DNA from 2 places in the Providencia sp. LY12 genome. Region 2 is predicted to be linked to the other one. Evidence: riboswitches for the same ligand, from Rfam matches in the RefSeq annotation. Region 2 holds a riboswitch; the other holds the start of a gene.
The links. A riboswitch is a leader RNA that binds a small molecule or an ion and turns the genes downstream of it on or off. The one in region 2 is predicted to bind thiamine pyrophosphate.
Positions count from the first base shown of each region.

Region 1: another riboswitch for thiamine pyrophosphate. It lies ahead of thiC (phosphomethylpyrimidine synthase ThiC); the one in region 2 lies ahead of thiB (thiamine ABC transporter substrate binding subunit).

Region 1 is NZ_CM172594.1:431,124-438,746, forward strand. Features, by position in the region: gene thiH (2-iminoacetate synthase ThiH) at 240-1,361, opposite strand; gene ACY3ZI_RS01920 (thiazole synthase) at 1,358-2,128, opposite strand; gene thiS (sulfur carrier protein ThiS) at 2,131-2,331, opposite strand; gene ACY3ZI_RS01930 (HesA/MoeB/ThiF family protein) at 2,319-3,077, opposite strand; gene thiE (thiamine phosphate synthase) at 3,067-3,744, opposite strand; gene thiC (phosphomethylpyrimidine synthase ThiC) at 3,728-5,710, opposite strand; TPP riboswitch at 5,855-5,967, opposite strand; gene ACY3ZI_RS01945 (HAD family hydrolase) at 6,295-6,972, opposite strand; gene ACY3ZI_RS01950 (ABC transporter ATP-binding protein) at 7,005-7,623, opposite strand, start outside.
Region 2 is NZ_CM172594.1:3,519,493-3,527,115, forward strand. Features, by position in the region: gene lgt (prolipoprotein diacylglyceryl transferase) at 1-400, opposite strand, end outside; gene ptsP (phosphoenolpyruvate--protein phosphotransferase) at 501-2,747, opposite strand; gene rppH (RNA pyrophosphohydrolase) at 2,752-3,285, opposite strand; TPP riboswitch at 3,399-3,491, shown strand; gene thiB (thiamine ABC transporter substrate binding subunit) at 3,555-4,559, shown strand; gene thiP (thiamine/thiamine pyrophosphate ABC transporter permease ThiP) at 4,535-6,139, shown strand; gene thiQ (thiamine ABC transporter ATP-binding protein ThiQ) at 6,132-6,830, shown strand; gene ACY3ZI_RS16800 (DNA polymerase II) at 6,906-7,623, shown strand, end outside.

The DNA of each region.
Region 1 (7,623 bases), 1.2 Mb from region 2:
AAATTCAGTTATACTATTATCATAATGTCATCGTAGTTTAAAAAACTATTAAAATATTTTTTAAATATTATTAATATTTTAATTCAGCCTGATTGATGACGTATTCTTTTAGTTTTTGTGATCAGATTAATATTATTATTTAAAAATTAAACGTCGTATATTCTTAGTTCCATTTAATGGGAAATATTCTCTTCAATATTTCCCATTGAAAAATGAGCCATTAACGTCCTAAGTCACTATTAACGCCCTAGGTAACCGTCCCAATCTTTCCAAACAGGTTGTAGCCCGGCTTGTACTAAGGCATGGGCGACTTGTGCAGCACTGCGGTTATCGTGGGGCGAGAACTGCTCTAACTCGGTTTTCGAATCCGCATAGCCTCCTGGTTGGGTTTTAGAGCCAGCACTGACGCTGTTAATCGCCAGTGGTACCACATGATCCCGAAAATAAGGGGATTCTCGGGTGGACAGCGACAATTCCACAGTCGGGGCAAGCAAGCGAAATGCACAGATTAACTGAACCAGCTCCGCATCCCCCATCAGCGAGGCGGGTTCTATTCCCCCCGCGCAAGGGCGCAAGCGTGGAAATGAAATAGAATAGCGGCTCTGCCAATAGTGTTGCTGCATATACAGCAGATGCTCCGCCACCATATAACAATCCGTTCGCCAGCTACTGGAAAGCCCGATTAAGGCTCCCAACCCAATTTTATCGACTCCCGCTTGGCCAAGGCGCTCTGGCGTTGCTAATCGCCAATGAAAATCCTGTTTTTTGCCTTTCAAATGATGCAGTTGGTAGGTCGGCTCATGGTAGGTTTCTTGGTATACCATCACGCCATCTAGCCCTAAAGTTTTTAGCTCGCGATACTCTTCGGTTGATAAGGGCTGAACCTCCATCATAAGAGAACTGAAGTAGGAACGAATTACAGGGATATGACGGCGAAAATAGTCCATTCCAACTTTGGTTTGATGTTCGCCCGTGACTAATAACAAACTGTCAAAACCAATCTGGCGGATGGTTTCACATTCACGGACAATCTCAGCGTCATCGAGGGTTTTGCGCTTAATGCGGTTGCTCATCGAAAATCCGCAATAGGTACAATCATTGGCGCATAAATTGGAAAGGTACAGAGGAACATAAAACCCGACAGTATGGCCAAAGCGTTGACGCGTTAGGCGCTGCGCTTTTTGCGCCATTGGTTCGATGTAATGTCGCGCAGCAGGGGAAAGTAGCGCCATAAAATCATCGAGAGTCAATGTATCACTCTGCAACGCTTGCTCTACATCCGAGGCGGTTTTGCTATTGATCTGTAATGTGAGGTTGTCCCAATCTAACTGTTCCCAACGCTCCCGAAAGCTTCCAATCATTGCAGCGCCTCCAAAAATTGAGTCAGAGGACTAGATGCCTCCGCTCTCTGTTTGGGTGCCGCAAGTCCACTTTGACGAGCGAGTTGTGCAGCTTCGACCGCCATTTTAAAGGCTTGTGCCATTAATATGGGCTGTTTAGCCACGGCAATGGCGGTATTGACTAGCACCGCATCGGCGCCCATCTCAATAGCTTCGGCGGCATGGCTAGGTGCGCCAATTCCTGCATCCACCACTACTGGTACATTAGCCTGTTCGATGATGATTTGCAGCATCTCCTTAGTCACTAAGCCTTTATTGGTACCAATCGGGGCGCCCAGAGGCATCACGGCAGCGCAGCCCACTTCTTCCAGTCGCTTACATAGCACGGGATCCGCGCTGCAATAAGGCAACACCACAAATCCTTCTTTAACCAGTTGCTCTGCTGCGAGTAACGTTTCGATAGGGTCTGGCAATAAGTAACGGACATCGGGATGGATTTCGAGTTTTACCCAATGAGTACCGAGGGCTTCACGAGCGAGACGCGCAGCAAAAATCGCTTCTTGGGCATTCTTGGCGCCGGAAGTATTGGGAAGCAATTTAACTCCCAACTCTTGAAGTGGCTGTAAAATACCATCATCTTGCCCACGTAAATTAACGCGTTTCATCGCCATGGTCACCAGCTGGCTGCCCGATGCTTGGATGGCTTGCTGCATTAATGTTGGATTGGCAAATTTGCCTGTTCCGGTAAATAAACGTGACTGAAAAGTGACATCAGCAATTTTTAACATCATTAACCCCCTGCGATAGCTTGAAACAGCAGAATGTTGTCTTGTTCATTCAAAAAATGACTTTCCCACTGGCTTTTGGGAATGATTACCTGATTGATAGCCAGTGCTGAGCCGGATGTACTTTGCCCGAGTTGCGTTAATAGCTGGTGGACGGTAATGGGCGGTTCAACCTCCATCGGCTGGTCATTGATTATGATATGCATGTGGCTTCTCGGCAGACGGGGCACTGTTTTGATCGGGTCAGCTGCAAGGTATTCCACTGTTGCTGCTTTCCATCAAACAGGCGTAGTTTTCCACTTAACGGGGACGGTAATCCCACCAGCAATTTGATGGCTTCCAATGCTTGTAACGTCCCAATCACACCCACGACTGGGCCGAGTACTCCCGCCGTACGGCAGTTACGCTGCGGCTCTTCTTGGTCGGGATACAAACAGGCGTAGCAGCCCGATTGAAACGGTGGCTCCAAAACCATCAATTGCCCGCCAAAGCCCACAGCGCTACCGCTGACGAGCGGGGTATTGCTAATGACGCACGCGGCATTGACCGCATGGCGAGTGGCCATGTTGTCACAGCAATCCAGCACCAAATCCACCTGTTCCACTAAGGGAAGTAAGCTGTCCGCATCAAGCTTTTGTTGGAAAATGCGCGTCTTAGTATGGGGATTAAGCTGCTTTAAACGCGCTGCGGCCAGCTGCGCTTTCGACTGGTTAATATCCTGCGTGTCATACAGCACTTGGCGCTGCAAGTTAGACACATGCAGGTCATCATGATCCGCTATCCATAATTCACCGACACCCGCCCCCGCGAGATACAAACTTGCAGGGGAGCCTAGTCCACCTAAACCGACAATCAGTACCTTGCTTTGTTTGAGTTTTTGTTGCCCTTCAGGGCTGACATCCTCAAGCAGCAATTGGCGGCTATAACGCATAAACTCGAGATCATTGAGCATGGTCGTTTTCCTTTAAGCGAGAGGTTGGTTCAACCAGATCCAGCAATGTTCGCGTTGCACTTTGCCAGTCATCGGCTTGGGTGATGGCACTGACAACCGCTACACTGCCAACGCCAGTAGCGAGCACGGCAGGCACGCGCTCAATGGATATCCCGCCTATTGCCACTGTCGGATAGTCTGGCGTCTCCTCAACCATCTGTTTTAAGGCTTCTAAACCTTGAGGCGAGGAGGGCATCAGCTTAGTCTGGGTTGGGAATATATGCCCCAGTGCGATATAAGACGGACGCACCGTTTTGGCAATCGCGACTTCATCAGGATCGTGGGTGGAGATCCCCAACCGTAGCCCCGCTTGGTGAATCGCCACCAGATCGGTGGTTTCCAGATCTTCTTGCCCTAAGTGGACGCCATAGGCGCCCAGCTCTATGGCTAAACGCCAATAGTCATTAATAAATAATCGGGCGTGATGCTGCTTGCCAAGCGTGATTGCTTGCTGGATCTGTTCACGGACTTGGTGGTCTTGCTTGTCTTTGATGCGCAATTGCAAGGTGGAAACACCTGCATTTAGCAGGCGTTCAATCCATTCAACAGAATCCACAACCGGGTACAGACCGAGGCAGTGTTCGGTCGGTGGAAATGGGCTATTTGGGAGATTAAGCGTTTTGTTCATCACTCACGACCTCAGCAATCTCAGCCCCATGATAGAGTTCGCTACCGTGAGCGCGGAACACTTCCGACATCTGCTCCATACCCGCTTCTTTTTGTGCAGCCTCTTTCTGTGCAGCATAGTCACGAACTTCTTGGGAAATCTTCATGGAGCAGAATTTTGGTCCACACATAGAGCAGAAGTGGGCGATTTTCCCTGACGCTTGCGGCAAGGTTTCATCGTGATATTTACGCGCGGTTTCAGGGTCTAGGGCGAGGTTAAACTGGTCTTCCCAACGGAACTCAAAACGCGCTTTGGACATGGCATTATCACGAATTTGCGCACCCGGATGACCTTTCGCGAGATCAGCGGCGTGGGCAGCAATCTTGTAGGTAATCAGCCCCTGTTTGACGTCTTCTTTGTTCGGTAAACCAAGGTGCTCTTTTGGCGTCACGTAGCACAGCATTGCACAACCAAACCAGCCGATCATTGCTGCGCCAATACCGGAAGTGAAGTGGTCATAGCCTGGTGCGATATCGGTGGTTAGGGGACCTAACGTATAGAATGGGGCTTCGTGGCAGTGCTCTAGCTCTTCGGTCATATTGCGGCGGATCATCTGCATCGGCACATGTCCCGGTCCTTCAATCATCACCTGCACATCGTATTCCCACGCAATTTTGGTCAGCTCGCCTAAGGTATGCAGCTCTGAGAATTGGGCTTCATCGTTGGCATCTTGCACGGAACCCGGACGTAACCCATCACCAAGAGACAGGGAAACATCATAAGCAGCACAAATTTCGCAAATTTCACGGAAATGCTCATACAGGAAGTTTTCTTGGTGGTGGGATAAACACCATTTCGCCATGATAGAGCCACCACGGGAGACAATCCCCGTCAGGCGTTTCGCCGTCATTGGTACATAGCGCAGTAAAACGCCAGCATGGATAGTGAAGTAATCTACCCCTTGCTCGGCTTGCTCTAGCAGGGTATCGCGGAACATTTCCCACGTGAGGTTTTCAGCAACGCCGTTCACTTTTTCGAGCGCTTGGTAGATAGGCACGGTACCAATTGGCACTGGGCTATTACGTAAAATCCATTCGCGGGTTTCGTGAATATAGCGACCTGTGGATAAATCCATCACCGTATCTGCACCCCAGCGAGTAGACCAAATCAGTTTTTCCACCTCTTCTTCGATGGATGAAGTCACGGAGGAGTTACCGATATTGGCATTCACTTTCACTAAGAAATTGCGCCCGATAATCATCGGCTCAGATTCTGGATGGTTAATATTGGCAGGGATGATAGCGCGACCTGCCGCCACTTCTTGGCGTACAAATTCCGGCGTAATATTTTCTGGCAAAATAGCACCAAAGCTTTGCCCCGGATGTTGCTGCCTTAACACTTCACTGCGAATGCGTTCACGACCCATATTTTCACGGATGGCGATAAATTCCATTTCAGGAGTCACAATGCCTTGGCGAGCATAGTGCAACTGAGTGACGCATTTGCCTGTTTGCGCTTTCAGTGGTGCAGGGCGGTGATTAAAACGCAGGTGGTCTAAGCCCGCATCGGCTAAGCGCTGCTGGGTAAAGTCGGAGCTGAGATTTTCGACAGCAACAGTATCCGCGCGTTCACTGATCCACGGCGCACGGATTTTTTTCAATCCTTTGTGAACATTGAGTTCAGAGGCCGGGTCGCCGTAAGGACCTGAGGTGTCATAAACAGGGACGGCCTCGTTATCTTCAAATTTGGGATTATCTTTGTCTCCGCCGATAAGCGTTGGGGAGAGCTGGATTTCGCGCATGGGAACTTGGATGTCGTCTCGCGAGCCTTGCAGGTAGATACGTTCAGAGTTAGGGAATGAAACACCGGAAATGGTATTGATAAAGTCTTCTGCGGCGTCACGTTGCTCTTTTCGAGTGCGTGCTGGTGCAGCTTTAGGGGAAATATCGGTACTCGGTATAACTGAATTATTAGCATTATTGGACATAGCAATTTCCTGACATCGTCACAGGCTATACGGCGTAAAGCGCCAATAGCGGGTTTATCGAAAGAAAGTTGCTTGTCTGGAGTTCGGAGGAGTAATGGTAAGGCGTTGCAACGAAAGATCCACCAAGGGTGGGGAAGATCGTGCGAGAAGATTACTCTTGTTCCCTTCGCGGGTATTAACCCGATCAGGTTCCGCGGATCCCGAATTAACGGTCTCAGCCTGATGTTTGCACATGCTAGGCACTCCGACAAGATTGTTCAGTATAAAGTTTCCCCGTCATTCTTCAAGCGATAAGTGCGTTGGCTTCTCTCGGCTACCCTAGTCACATACTTGTGTATGCTCCTAGGGATATCCTCGCTTGCCGCCTTCTTCTCACTCGAATAATTTAGGGGAAATCAGTGTATTGGGTAAAAATCCAAAACCTAGAAATTAAAAGTTAAAACTAGGTTGAGGATTAGTTTGCCGCCTTTCTCTAGCACGAATAATGTAGAGGAACCTTTGAAAGGCAGTTAGTTAAAAACCTAAAAAACAAAAACCTAGAAATTAAGCGTTAAAAGTTAAAACTAGGTTGGTTAAATAGGGTTTTACAAACTCCACGAATATTGCGGCCAGTGGTTTTCAGTGGCGGCTTGGAGAAGGCGCGAGTCGCCGTTGACGATAAATGTCTCATCGGCAAAATGGCACATAGGTAGGTCATTGGCGGAATCGGTGTAGAAATAAATATACGCATCGGTGATTGGCTGGTGGGCGATCCATTGAGTTAAACGCTTAACTTTACCCTCTTTAAAGGTTGGGATACCGTCAACTTCGGTGGTGTAGCAGCCATTTGAACGCTTAATATTAATGCCCATCGTGACATCGGCACCAAGGCGATCCGCAATCTTCTTCACGATAAAAGTAACCGTTGCGGAGATCACAATGATCGGGAGCCCTTGCGATCGATATGAGGCAACGGTGCTTAATGCGTTAGGATAAATGCGCGGAATGATAATGGTATCGACAAAATCATCTAACCACTCATCGACTTGCTCTGTCTTGATGCCAGCAAGGGTCTGCAAACTAAACTTTAAGTAAGTCACCATATCCAAATTGCCCGCGTTGTATTGCGCCATCATCTCTTTATCGGCTTCGACAAAACGTGGGTCGGTAATGATTTTCTTATCCCACAAATATTGCGTCCAAAGTACGCTGCTATCGCCACGGATCAGGGTGTCATCGAGATCAAAAATCGCTAATTTGGTTTGTGTAGACGGGTTTTGCATGGGGTTCCTTTCGTTGACTAGCTCGTCGTTGATTAACTTAAAGCTCGAATTTCATTTTTATTAAACATTAACTCAAGGCGTGTGCCCGGCTCAAATAAACGCTCAGATGAGCGATTGAGCAAGTCTACGGTCATATCCCCCGCAGGCGTGTTCACGCTATAGCGAATAATATTCCCTAAAAGCTGGTGGTCAAGGATCACGGCATCCACTGGGGCGGAAATATGGTTGCCATATTGGCGTCCCACTTCGCGAACATAAATGGACTCAGGGCGAATGGCGAGGGTACCTTGTAAATTGACGCCCAGCATCCCATTGGCTTTTTCAGCGTCCACCAAATTGTAATGCCCCATAAATCGAGCCACAAATTCAGTGGCAGGCTGAGTATAGATATTTTCCGCGGTATCGCTTTGGATAATCGAGCCTTTGTTCATTAAGAAGATGCGGTCAGACATAATCATCGCTTCGTCTTGGTCGTGGGTGACGAAAATGGTGGTGAGCTTCAGCTCTCGCTGGATTTCACGAATTTGCTGGCGTAAGTGCTTACGAATACGTGCATCAAGGGCGGATAACGGTTCATCGAGGAGTAAAATTTGCGGCTTCATCACCAATGCACGGGCGAGGGCGACACGTTGGCGCTGACCACCCGAAAGC
Region 2 (7,623 bases):
ACGGTGCAACAAAATCAGAAACTTGTAAGAAACGGCGTTTCGTGCGATAGGCAAACCACATCATGGCACAGATAACCCCAATCAAGCCACCGTGGAAGGACATGCCGCCATCCCACACTTTGAACAGATACAGAGGGTCATCTAAGAAAACAGGCAAATTATAGAAGAAAACATAGCCAAGTCGTCCACCTACAAATACACCGACAAAACCAATGTACAACAAGTTCTCGACTTCATTTTTTGTCCAGCCACTGTTTGGCTTAGAAGCGCGACGTCCCGCTAACCATAGCGCAAAAACGAATCCGACAAGGTACATAAAACCATACCAGTGCAAAGAGACTGGGCCAATCGAGAACATTACGGGATCAATTTCCGGAAATGCTAAGTAACTGTTACTCATCGTTCCCCACTTTAAAATAATTGAGTCAAAAATTATGTCGCATAATAACACGAGGTTATTGCCAGCATATAATTACATATTAATAACATAGAAGATCAAACTAGATCCCGCCACGCACAAAACCACCAAGTCCATTTCTTTCCATAAACTCGCTAATCTTATGGCGAACATTTTCGCTGGTTTCTGCGCCGAGCAAATCAGGCACTAACTCAGCCATCAATTGAGGATCAAGCTGACGAATTAAATATTTCATGCGAGGAACACTGCGCCCACTCATACTCAAACTACGATAACCTAATGCAATCAGCACCATAGCACTTAATGGCTGCCCCGCCATTTCGCCGCACACACTAATCGGCAGGCCTATACGCTGACATTCCATATGTACCATGGATAGAAAACGCACCACCGCAGGGTGCAGGTTATCATAGAGCGCCGCCACATGAGTGTTATTACGGTCGACGGCGAGTAAATATTGTGTAAAGTCGTTGGTACCTATCGAAATAAAATCAACTCGCTGCTTTAACTCTGGCAGCAAAAACAAGAGTGAAGGCACTTCCAACATCACGCCAATTGGAGGTAAATCAATCGATTTTCCGAGTTGTTGGCTCACTTCATTTCTGGCGCGATTAATCAGCCCGATCGCCTCATCCACTTCATTAATACTAGTGATCATAGGCAATAAAATACGTAAATTGCCCGTATCTTGGTTAGCTCTCAGCATAGAACGCAACTGGATCAAAAAGATTTCAGGCTGATCCAGCATGATTCGGATCCCACGCCACCCCAAGCAAGGATTTTCCTCGCTGATCGGCATGTAAGGCAGTTGTTTGTCCGCACCGATATCTAAGGTTCTTAATACCACCGGTTTCGTTGCAAAAAGTTGCAGTACATCCCGATATAACTGCTTCTGTTCATCCTCTGATGGAAAGCCATTGTGCAGCATAAATGGCAGTTCGGTTCGATATAATCCAACACCATCCACCCCATCATGAATTTGCTGTTCATAGCGAGGGCTCAATCCGGCGTTGAGGCAAATATCCACATGCTCGCCATTTTTGAGCACTGCATCTTGAGAAAGCGTACCTTCCGCTAATCGGCTAAGTACATTTTCTTCTTCAATAATTTGCTGGTATTCCTGAGCAATAAAATTTTCAGGCTCAATAAACACTTCGCCACGATAGCCATCCAAAATCAGATGGCGATTATGTAATAAGGAAGGCTCAATATCCGCCCCCATAATCGCGGGGATCCCCATCGCTCGGATCAAGATTGCAGAGTGGGAGTGCGTTGCACCATCGCGCACAATCACACCCGCTAATTGCTCAAGCGGTAATTCAGCAAGAACGCTCGCACTTAGCTCATCAGCCACCAAAATAAAACGGTCTGGCCATTGGCTAGTGGGTGTCAGTGAATCATCGAGATGAAATAATAAGCGCTGCCCTAAGGTGCGAAGGTCAGAGCCACGCTCTCTTAAATAGAGGTCACGTAAACGTGAGAACTGCAAAGCGTAATCTTCGATGACGGTTTTCACTGCCCATTCAGCCACCGCCCCTTGATTAATCGCCGTAAATAACCGTTTTTTCAGTTGGGGGTCATTAAGCAAGTGGTTATATAGGTCGAAAATAGCTGCGCTTTCTTTCGATGAGCTCGCCATAAACCGCTTACTAATACGACGAAATTCTGCCGCCGCACTTTCCAGCGCTATCACCAAGCGTTGACGCTCTTCATCAATATTCAATGTGGTCGCTTGATACACATTGTCTAAAGAAGGTTGAGAGGTATCTTGCCAACCATAAGCCATCGAAATTCCTTGAGAAACAGGGATAGCTTTGAGGCGATTTTGTCGATATTGCCCGAAAATACCTTTTGTTTGCGCTTGGGATAAAATCACCGCTAACTGCATCGATAGCGTGACCATAAAGGACTCTTCAGTTTCGCTGAATAACCGTTTTTCTCGCTGCTGAACCACTAGCACGCCCAGTAATTGGCGTCGATAAACGACAGGCACGCCAAGAAAGGCTTTGAGCTGTTCTTCTTTGAGTTGGGGAAGGTATTTGAATTGCGGGTGTTCGCGAATATCGGCGAGGTTCAACATTTCCGATTGCCGACCGACTGCGCCAACAACCCCTTCGTCGAATCCTAAACGAATAGCAATCCCGCTAGGCTTTTTCAGCCCGCGGGTTGCCATTAGGTAATAACATTGGCGAGGATGATCGGCTAAGTAAATCGAGCACACATCGGTGCGCATCGCTTTGCACGTCTCATTGACCAAAACTTCAAGAGCTTGAGTCAGACTGGTCGCCATCGCGACCTTTTCGACAATGTCACGTAAACGCGTCAACATAGGCTTACTTAACTCCGCGCCTACGATTATTAAAAACAGGTCGTTGTGGTAATTTCTGTTCCTGCAGAGGCATAACTACGGGAGCGAATTCCTTCATCACGCGGCGATAAACTTCGCGCTTAAAAGAGACCACTTGCCTAACAGGATACCAATAACTGACCCACCGCCAGCCGTCAAATTCTGGCGATTTACTGCGCTGCACGTTTATATCGGCGTCATTACATTGGAGTTGAAGTAAAAACCAACGTTGTTTCTGTCCAATACAAACAGGTTTTGTATCCCAACGCACCAAACGCTTAGGTAATTTGTAGCGTAACCAATTACGGGTAGATGCAAGTAACCTTACATCTTTACGCTGTAGTCCGACTTCCTCGTATAACTCACGATACATCGCTTGTTCTGGCGATTCCCCCGGGTTAATCCCACCTTGAGGAAATTGCCAAGAATGCTGACCATAACGGCGAGCCCATAAGACTTGACCTTGCCGATTACAAATTACAATTCCTACATTCGGGCGGTAGCCATCATCATCGATCACTAGACTACCTCAATAACCAAATTTGAAAGATGCCTAATTGTTTCACACATACCCAAACTGGTAAACCTATATCAATACAGTTTGCAGATATGTCTGAAGTAATTACAATAGTCTGCGTCTCAACGGGGTGCCAATTTGGGCTGAGAAATAACCCGTAGAACCTGATCCGGCTAATACCGGCGTAGGGATTTGAGCTACCGCCTACAAATTATTGTATCGGTCCCTCCTCAAATCCTGTGTTTTTTTTTATGATTTACGCAGGAATTACAATGACTAAAAATAAACTCTTTACCTCACTCATTGCCTTAACCACCTTAAGTTTTGCTGCATTCGCCTCTGCCGAAAAACCAACGCTGACGGTATATACCTATGATTCCTTTGCTGCAGAATGGGGACCAGGTCCTCAAATCAAAAAGAATTTCGAAGCTCAATGTGAATGCGAGTTAAAACTGGTTTCTCTAGGGGATGGTGTTGCACTACTGAATCGCCTACGTATGGAAGGGGAAAAAAGCAAAGCCGACATTATCTTAGGGTTAGATAACAACTTGCTCGATTCCGCAGAAAAAACCGGCTTATTTGCCCCAGCAGATATCAAAACGGATGCGCTTAAATTACCTATCGAATGGACAAGCAAAACATTCATTCCTTATGATTATGGTTATTTCGCCTTTATCTATGACACCAATAAAATCAAGCAACCGCCAAAAAGCATGGATGAACTGCTTGATAGCAAAAATAATTGGAAAATCATTTACCAAGATCCGCGCACCAGCACCCCAGGTTTAGGGTTAATGTTGTGGATTGAGAAAATCTACGGTGATAAATCGGCTGATGCATGGAAGAAAATGGCAGCCAAAACACTGACCGTGACCAAAGGTTGGAGTGAGTCTTATGGCTTGTTCTTAAAAGGTGAAGGAGATTTTGTCCTGAGCTACACCTCCTCGCCGGGTTACCAAATTTTAAATGATAAGAAAGACAACTACGCGGCAGCACTGTTCGATGAAGGGCATTATATGCAAGTCGAAGTGGCGGCAAGATTGAAACACAGCCCTCAACCTGAGCTGGCAAAACAGTTCTTACAATTTATGTTAACCCCTGAATTCCAAGGCACATTACCAACCACTAACTGGATGTATCCGGTTATCGATATGCCGTTGCCTGAAGTGTATAACGTGCTACCACTGCCTGCTAAATCCCTGCAATTTAGCGCGGAAGAAGTGGCTAAAGAACGTCAAACGTGGACACGTTTATGGCAAACCGCCGTCAGTCGTTAATCAATTTAACCTTATTACCGGGGGCAATAGCCTCCGGTCTTTTAATCGTCGTTGCCCTGCTCGCTTTTGGGGCGCTGTGGTTTTTCGCACCTGAAGTTTCCCTCCGCGAGATAATCGACGACGATTATTTATGGCATGTCATCGGTTTTACGTTTTGGCAGGCATTGCTTTCCGCTATTTTTTCCATTATTCCCGCTATTTTTCTTGCAAGAGCTCTGTATCGCCGGCGATTTTGGGGAAGAATGCTCTTGCTCCGCTTGTGTGCAATGACGCTTGTTTTACCCGTTTTAGTCGCCGTTTTCGGTATTTTGTCGGTATATGGACAAACCGGATGGCTAGCAAAACTGTGCCTATGGCTTGATGTTGATTATCAGTTTTCCCCTTATGGTCTGCGTGGCATTTTATTGGCGCATATCTTTTTCAATATGCCACTCGCCACCCGGATGTTGCTGCAATCCCTTGAAAATATTGCCATTGAGCAGCGTCAAAGCGCCGCTCAATTAGGGTTCAATGAGTGGCAACAATTTACCCTTTTAGAGTGGCCTTATTTACGCCGTCAGATGTTGCCAACAGGCGCGCTGATTTTTATGCTCTGTTTTGCCAGCTTTGCGACAGTACTGGCTCTGGGCGGTGGCCCTGCGGCGACCACTATCGAACTCGCGATTTACCAAGCACTGAGCTACGACTTTGATTTAGGGCGTGCCACACTGCTTGCGTTAATTCAGTTGGGATGTTGCGTAGGATTAATGCTTATTTGCCAACGTATTAACCATGCCATTTCCGTTGGATTTAGCCACCAAACATCATGGTTTGATCCTGCCGATAACCTGTTTCGCCGTTTACGTGACTGGCTGGTGATTGCTGCAGCTATTTTGCTATTAATTCCGCCGTTATTAGCGGTCATTGTTGATGGGCTCAACGGTCAATTACTGGATGTTTTACAGCAATCTGCGTTATGGCAAGCCACATTGACCTCACTGTTTATTGCACTCTGTGCTGGAATTTTGTGCGTGATCCTCACGCTAATGCTGCTATGGAGTAGCCGTGAACTGCGTTTACGAAATGCGATGAAACTGGGGCAAGCCATAGAACTCAGCGGGCTGATTATTCTGGCGATGCCGGGCATTGTGCTGGCGACAGGCTTTTTTATCTTTTTCAATGAAACCATTGGAATACCCGAAACACCTTATCCGTTGGTGATCATGACTAACGCCTTACTCGCTATCCCTTACGCGCTAAAGGTACTGGATAACCCAATGCGAGATCTGGCCCAACGCTATAATCCGTTATGCCAATCACTCGAAATCACTGGTTTTAATCGATTTAAAATCATTGAATTACGAGCATTACGCAAACCTATCGCACAAGCATTGGCATTCGCTTGCGTGATTTCGATTGGGGATTTTGGCGTGGTCGCCTTGTTTGGTAATGAAGAGTTCCGCACCTTGCCTTACTATCTTTATCAACAGATTGGCGCATATCGAACCAATGATGGCGCGGTTACCGCGATGTTATTGTTGTTACTCTGTTTCTGCCTGTTTAGCCTACTCGAACGCCTATCGGGGAAAACTCATGATTGAATTACAAAATCTAGATTATCAATACGATAACCTAAATATGCATTTTGATATTGCGGTAGCTTCGGGGGAACGAGTTGCCGTAATGGGTCCTAGTGGCGCAGGCAAAAGCACGCTGCTCAGCCTAATTAGTGGGTTTCAATTTCCTCGCAGTGGCACTATCACCTTAAATGGTGAAAATCATACATTTACGCCCCCAGCTAAACGCCCTGTTTCCATGTTATTTCAAGAAAATAACCTGTTTGCTCACCTAACCGTGAGGCAAAATATTGGGCTAGGTTTACAACCGAGCTTACGTTTGAGTGCATCGCAAATGGCTGAAGTCGAGCAAATGGCGCGGCAGGTCAGTTTAACCGACTGTTTAGATCGAACACCAGCGCAGTTATCCGGTGGGCAGCGTCAACGAGCCGCACTCGCACGCTGTTTAATTCGCAATCAACCGATTTTATTGCTGGATGAGCCATTTTCCGCCCTTGACCCTGCGCTGCGCAGTGAAATGCTGCAACTACTCAATGACGTTTGCGTGAATAAATCCATCACATTATTAATGGTATCCCATAGTATTGAAGACTCGCTACAAATCGCCCCTCGCAGCTTAGTGATCGCTGATGGCGCAATTGTGTATGACGGTGATACCGAAACACTATTACAAGGCAAAACCGACGCTTCTGCATTATTGGGCATTTCTAATTAGCCCAACAAATAATACTGTATAAATTCCCACTACTCGCGTATATTAATTTGCAGATTATTTACGCGAGTTTCCTTTATGCCTCAGTCAAACACCCCCGCTGAAAAAGGCTTTATTCTTAGCCGCCATTGGCGAGATACCCGCTACGGTATCGAGGTAAGCTATTGGTTACTCACGGATAACAAACCGCAAAAAGTCATTGTTCCCTATCAACAAGCCGTGGGTTTTTTACCTGAATCCAAGTTTTCCTTAGTACGCCATTTAATTGAAGGGCAAGCTGATATCAGCTATCGCCCCGTGGAACTGATTGATTTTAAACGGGAAAAAGTCTACGCCATCTATTGCCAGCAATATCGTCAATTACAAAACCTAGATAAAAACTGCCAAGCATTAGGCGTTGAGCTGCTGGAAACCGATATTCGCCCTTGTGAGCGTTATTTAATGGAGCGCTTTATTACCGCTCCCGTGTGGTTTTCTCGCAATCATCAGGGAAAATATCAACTCAAACCCTGTGAAGGCTATCGCCCGACACTGCACGCCGTTTCCCTCGATATTGAAACTAGCCAACATGGAGAGCTTTATTCCATTGGGTTATCTGGCTGCGGTGACAATGTGGTGTTTATGTTGGGCCCCGAACAAGGCCCGGCCCTGAATGATCAACATCGACTCGTGTATTCCACCAGCCGCCCTCAATTACTTGAAAAATTGAACGAATGGCTGCAACAGTACGATCCCGATGCCATCATTGGCTGGAATCTGATCCAGTTTGATTTGCAAGTTTTACAAAAGCATGCAG